Linked DNA regions of Rubrivirga marina. The main gene of each other region encodes a partner of the protein of the gene in region 2 in a complex. Links are inferred from orthologs where the notes say so. Each region holds a gene or a part of one and is shown on either strand. Other genes may lie near its edges.

What was found. The genes of interacting proteins can lie anywhere in the genome.
Region 1: the proteins of BSZ37_RS08575 (region 2) and trxA are in contact, whole or in part, in an NMR structure (PDB 2IPA), measured with the Bacillus subtilis proteins. The link is inferred for Rubrivirga marina from one-to-one orthologs.

Annotation. Positions count from the first base shown.
Region 1 is NZ_MQWD01000001.1:1,155,705-1,158,584, forward strand. Bases 68-2,880 are described here. They hold trxA (thioredoxin), read left to right. Parts: upstream 68-1,212; coding sequence 1,213-1,548; downstream 1,549-2,880. Other genes in these bases: BSZ37_RS04780 (PAS domain-containing sensor histidine kinase), read right to left, coding at 68-990; trxB (thioredoxin-disulfide reductase), read left to right, coding at 1,621-2,685; BSZ37_RS21400 (LysM peptidoglycan-binding domain-containing protein), read left to right, coding at 2,708-2,880. Also shown: more of BSZ37_RS04780, read right to left, coding at 1-67. UniProt on the Bacillus subtilis protein: Participates in various redox reactions through the reversible oxidation of its active center dithiol to a disulfide and catalyzes dithiol-disulfide exchange reactions.
Region 2 is NZ_MQWD01000001.1:2,091,394-2,094,356, forward strand. The notes cover bases 56-2,951. They hold BSZ37_RS08575 (arsenate reductase ArsC), read right to left. Parts: upstream 1,770-2,951; coding sequence 1,341-1,769; downstream 56-1,340. Other genes in these bases: BSZ37_RS08560 (serine hydrolase), read right to left, coding at 56-445; BSZ37_RS08565 (hypothetical protein), read right to left, coding at 482-841; arsN2 (arsenic resistance N-acetyltransferase ArsN2), read right to left, coding at 865-1,344; BSZ37_RS08580 (ArsR/SmtB family transcription factor), read right to left, coding at 1,756-2,073; BSZ37_RS08585 (ABC transporter ATP-binding protein), read right to left, coding at 2,471-2,951. Outside these bases: more of BSZ37_RS08560, read right to left, coding at 1-55; more of BSZ37_RS08585, read right to left, coding at 2,952-2,963. UniProt on the Bacillus subtilis protein: Catalyzes the reduction of arsenate [As(V)] to arsenite [As(III)]. In vitro, can dephosphorylate para-nitrophenyl phosphate (pNPP).

The DNA of each region.
Region 1 (2,880 bases), 940 kb from region 2 along the record:
GTCCGGTCGGTCGCCGTTGACGTCGATCCCGAAGGCCCGCTGGGCGGCCCGGTTGGCCTCGATGACCTCCCCGCCTCGCTTCACGTCCAGGAGCAGGACGGGGTCGGCCGCTGCGTTGAAGAGGTGGCCGTAGCGGACCTCCGAGGCCCGGAGGGCCTCCGATCGCTTCCGTACCTGGCGCCGGAGGAGGACGGCCCACAACACCGCGATGAGGAGCAGCCCGGCCACGCCGAGCGCCCCGTTGCGGTATTCGGTCGGCGAGAGCCCGGCCTTCTTGACGTCGCCGTCGACGAGCGGGTAGACGAGGTACGAGCCGTCGTAAGGCGGCTGAGGGTCGTACTGGGCCGCGATGCCGCGGACGCGCGCGTAGTCGCCGATCCGGACGGCGTCGAACGAGACGGGCGCCGGCCGGAGCGTGTAGGCGAAGACCTGAATGAGGTCGGTCCCGCTCAACAGGATCATGATCCGCCCACCGGGGGTGTTCTCGATCTCGAGCACCCGGCCCTCGACGACGACGAGCTCGCCCTCGTGGCCCTCGATGTCGGGTCCGGAGCCCCCGTCGGGCCGCTTGTCCGGGGTCAGCCGGGCGGGCTCGATCTCGCGCGCCGGGCCGGGGAGGGCCCGGGCCTCGGGGTTCTGCAGCTCCAGCATCCCGTCGCGGAACCCGAGCGTCCCGGCGAGACGGAGGCTGTCGCCGGAGAGGACGGCGTCGGCGTCGGGGGGGAAGACGAGGCGGAGCCCGCCGGTGCCGTCCTGGACGTACGCCTCGCCGAGCCCGGCCCGGATGAGCCCCGTCCCGGCCGTCACCCGCCCCGTCACGACGACGCGCTTGCCGACCCGGTCGGGGACGCCGTCGCCGTCACCGTCGTTGCGGAGGGAGCGGATGGACGAGAGGTCGCCCTCGCCGGCCGTCTGGGCGTGCGGCGTCCCGGCCGCGCACAGGCAGGCGAGCGCGGCGATCCAGAGGACGCGGGGGCGGAAGCGGGGCACGGTGGCTGGGGGTGCGCCTCGTGTATCGTCCGCCCCCACTCGCTGGATAAGCGCCGGCCCGTCAGGACGGACTCCCTCCTACAGCGCGTTCGCCCCGTAGCTTGCCCCGATGCCGACTCCGTAAGAGCGCGCCCGGACGCCCCGTCTGAGCCCTCGACAGACTCTGAGAACGAACCCGGCACCGTCCGGGCCGTATCCACACGACCCAACCCACCTTATCCAATGTCCGCCTACGTCACCGGCACCGACGCCAACTTCGAAGCCGAGGTCCTCAACAGCGACCAGCCCGTCCTCGTCGACTTCTGGGCCACCTGGTGCGGCCCCTGCCGCACGATCGCGCCCACCATCGAGGAGATCGCCTCCGAGTACGACGGGAAGGCGAAGGTGGTCAAGCTCGACGTCGACAACAACCCGCAGACGGCGATGAAGTACGGGATCCGCTCGATCCCCTCGCTCCTGTTCTTCAAGGACGGGAAGCCCGTCGACCAGATGGTCGGCGTGGTGCCGAAGCGGGTCCTCGCCGAGAAGCTCGACACGCTCGCCGGCCAGGCCGCGTAACGCCCGCCGGCCCGAGCCCTCGGGGGCGCCGCCCACCGGTGGCGCCCCCGCGTTTTTAGTTCGTCTCTGCTCATGACCGATCTGCCCACCCCCCTCCCCGACGGCCTCGACTGGGGCGCCGCCGAGCGCCACGCTGTCGTCATCGTCGGGACCGGCCCGGCCGGGTTCACCGCCGCCCTCTACGCCGCCCGCGCCGGCCTCGACCCGCTCGTGGTCCAGGGCCCGGCCCCCGGCGGCCAGCTCACGACCACGACCGACGTCGAGAACTTCCCCGGCTACCCCGACGGCGTCATGGGGCCAGACCTCATGCAGGACTTCGAGAAGCAGGCCGTCCGGTTCGGCGCCGTGCTCCGCTGGGGGACCGTCACGCACGTCGACTTCTCCGAGACCCCGCACAAGCTCGTGATCGACGAGACGACGCCGATCCTGGCCGACGCCGTGATCGGGTCGACGGGCGCGAGTGCGAAGTACCTGGGGCTGGAGAACGAGAAGCGCTTGCTGGGGCGCGGCGTCAGCGCGTGCGCGACGTGCGACGGCGCGTTCTTCCGCGACGAGGAGATCGCCATCGTGGGCGGCGGCGACACGGCCATGGAGGAGGCCCTCTTCCTGACCCGGTTCGCCTCGACGGTCCACGTGATCCACCGGCGCGACGCGTTCCGCGCCAGCCAGATCATGCAGGACCGCGTGCTCTCGAACGGGAAGGTCCAGGTCCACTGGAATACCGTCGTGACCGACGTGCTCGGCGACGACGCCGTGACGGGCCTCCGGCTGGAGGACACGGAGACCGGCGAGGCGCGCGAGCTGCCCGTGACGGGCTTCTTCGTCGCCATCGGCCACCAGCCGAACACCGACATCTTCCGCGGCTGGCTGGAGATGGACGACGCCGGCTACGTCCAGACGCACCCCGACTCGACGCACACCGACGTCGAGGGCGTCTTCGTCTGCGGCGACGCGCAGGACCACGTCTACCGCCAGGCCGTGACGGCGGCCGGGACCGGGTGCATGGCGGCCATCGACGCCGAGCGCTGGCTCGCCGAGCGCGACGTGATCGACGAGACGCGGACCGAGACGGAGTACCACGCGGCCCCGGCCGAGGACTCGGAGACCCACCGGCCCGTCGCCGAGTCCGAAGCGTAACCGGGCCGGTCCCGATCAGCATATGCGCGCCGCCGTCCTCGTCCTCCTGCTGCTGGCCCCGTCCGCCTCGGCACAGGTGGCGGCCCGGCTGGCCGACCTCCGCCTCGAGACGGCCGTCCGGCTCGCGCTCGTGGACGACGCGCGGACGCGGGCGCTCGACGTGGCGGTCGCGGCGCGCGACGGCGGCGTCGAGGT
Region 2 (2,963 bases):
GGTTCGACGAGGTCGTGATGGCGCGCTCGACGAGGTCGCGGAACGGGACGTCCTGCCCGAGGCGCGAGTAGAGCGCGTCGTCGGAGTCGTCGGTGATGGCGAACTCGGAGCCGTCGACGATCGAGCGGAACCGGTTCTCGACGCGGACCGGATCGTCCCAGGCTCGGAGGCCGGTCTCGACCTGGCGGAACGCCTCGATCATGACGGGCACCTTCATCGTCGAGGCCGCGTGAAACGGGCGGTCGGCGTTGCGGCCGTAGGCGACGGTGTCGCCGGGCGCGGCGCGGCGGACGACCACGGCGACCGTCGCCGCGGGGTGGCGGGCGAGGACGCCCTCGACGGCCTCGGCGAGCGGGGCGAACTCGGACACGGACGGGGGGGCGGCGCTCCGGCAGCCGGCGAGGACCGCCAGCGCCGCGAACGCCCAGAGACGGACGGTGGGCATCGACGTACGATACGGCCGAGTCCGGACTTCGGGGCGCTAGATCCGGCCGGAGACCTGGGTCTCGAGCCAGCGCGGGAGCGGGTCGCGCTGCGGGTAGATCTGCGCGCGGGCGGAGTAGTCCTCGACGTCGGTCGGTTGCACGAGGATCTGGCTGAAGTCGGCCCGGCCCGAGGCGCTCGAGATCGTCATGACGACGCCCTCTTGTTCGTTGCGGATCGACTCGACGCGGATGCCGGTCTGGTTGAACGAGTCGTCGAGGGCGGCGACCACGTCCGCCGGCTCGCCGTGGAAGTAGGTCCACTCGAACGGGTCGGGCAGGCCGTAGGCCTCGTCGATGGAGGCGCCGGAGCAGGCGCTGAGGGTCAGGGCGAGGGCGACGGCGGCGAGGGTACGCATGGCAGGGGTGAGCGTTGGGGGTGTCAACGGACCGTGCCGCGCCTCGGTGCCCCGGGGTGTCGAGGGAAGAGGGATTTGCCCAGGCACACCGCCGAGGCCGGGCACGTCGACGTGAACTCGCTCGCTCGGCGGACCGCGGCGGGCACGTCGGCGCGGTCGAGCGGCACCCAGCCTCGGCCCTCGAAGAACAGGGCAGCCGTAGTCGTGAGGAGCACGAGCCGGCGGAGCCCGGCGTCACGCGCTCGCGCTTCGGCCGCCTCGGTCAGCCGGCCGCCGAGGCCGGCCCCCCTGGCCTCGGGCGCCACGGCGAGCGAGCGGAACAGTCCGGCCTCTCCGTACGGTTCGACCGCCACGCACCCTACGACGGCGCCTCCACCGCTCGCCACGAGGAAGCGGTCGATGTGGTCCTCTTGCAGGTCAGCGGTTGGGAGGGAGGCCGCGTCGAGGAGAGCGCGGATCGCTGGCCAGTCGTCTGGGGCGGCGGGGGAGAGGGTCTGGGTCATGGGCCGAACTCGGCGTCGAGCCACGCCGCGATCTCGTCGCGGACGGACCGGAAGGCGGCCCGCCGCTCGTCGTCGGAGCCCTCGACGGCGGACGGGTCGCGGAACGCGCGGTGGACATTTCGGTCACGGGCCGGGACGTACGGACAGGCCTCGCGGGCGTTGTCGCAGACGGTCACGACGACGTCGAACGCTCGGCCGCCCAGGTCGTCGATCGTCTTGGAGGTCTGGCCGCTCGGGTCGATGCCGGCCTCGCGTAGCGCCTCGGCCGCGAGCGGGTGGACGCCCCGCGCGACGGTCCCGGCGCTGAACGCCTCGTAGCGGTCGCCGTGGCGGTCCCGGAGGAGGCCCTCGGCGAGCTGGGACCGCGCCGAGTTGTGGGTGCAGACGAAAAGGACGGACGTCCGGACGGGGTCAGCAGCAGTCATCGGCGCAGCAGGAGTCGAGGCCGTCGAAGAAGGCGCCGAGGTGGGCGGAGACGGCCGTGAGGGCGTCGGCGTCGAGGCAGTAGCAGGAGCGGGGGCCGTCGGCGGTGCCCTGGATCAGGCCGGCCTCGCGGAGCACCTTGAGGTGCTGCGAGACCGTCGACTGGGCGAGCCCGACGACCTCGACAACCTCGCCGCACACGCACTCGCCCCGCGCGCCGAGCGTGCGGAGGATGGCGAGCCGGGCGGGGTGCGCGAGGGCCTTGGCCCAGGTCGCGAGGTCGGCGTCGGACGTGGTGTCGGTCATGCAGGTCGGGCACGCAGGTCGGGCACGGCGGCGAGCAGGGCCCGCCGCCGCGCGGAGGCTAGCAGCACCCGCCGCCGCAATCGCAGTCGGGGTCGGAGCAGGTGCAGTGGGAGAGGGTCGTGGGGAGCATGGGGTAGGGGGTGGGTGGAACAGCATTATCGTCGATCGACGATAAACGATAGGGCACAGACTGATCGATGTCAAGCCCCGGCCGAAAGGGCGACGCGAGGTCGCCCCGTCGGGGTGGGGCGCCCCGGTGGCAGGGAGGGGGGCCCTTGGCGGACCGTGGTGACATGGCGCGTAGCCCAAACTGCCGCCCCCGAGCACCACGACGTGGACGCCAGGCCCCGGTGCGACCTGCAAGCCAGCAGGAGGCGTGGGGTACGCGTTCGTCTCGTCAGGCCGCCGCCCGCTCTTGGTCGGCGTACTGCAATTCGTACAAACGTCGGTACAGCCCATCCTGCGCCAGGAGCGCCTGGTGGTCGCCCCGCTCGCGGACCTCGCCCTTGTGGAGCACGAGGATCTGGTCGGCGTGCTGGACCGTCGAGAGCCGGTGGGCGACGACGAGCGCCGTTCGCCCCTCCATGAGCACGTCGACCGCTTGCTGGACCATCTCCTCGGTCTCGGTGTCGACCGACGACGTGGCCTCGTCGAGGACGAGGACGGCGGGGTCGTAGAGGAGCGCGCGGACGAACGAGAGGAGCTGGCGCTGGCCGAGCGAGAGCGACGCGCCCCGCTCGCCGACCTCGGCGTCGTAGCCCTCCGGCAGCCGGTCGACGAACCGGTCGGCCCCGACGAGGCGGCCCGCCTCGGTGATCCGCTCGCGGGAGACGTCGGGGTCGCCGAGCGTGACGTTCTCAGCGATCGAGCCCGAGAACAGGAAGACGTCC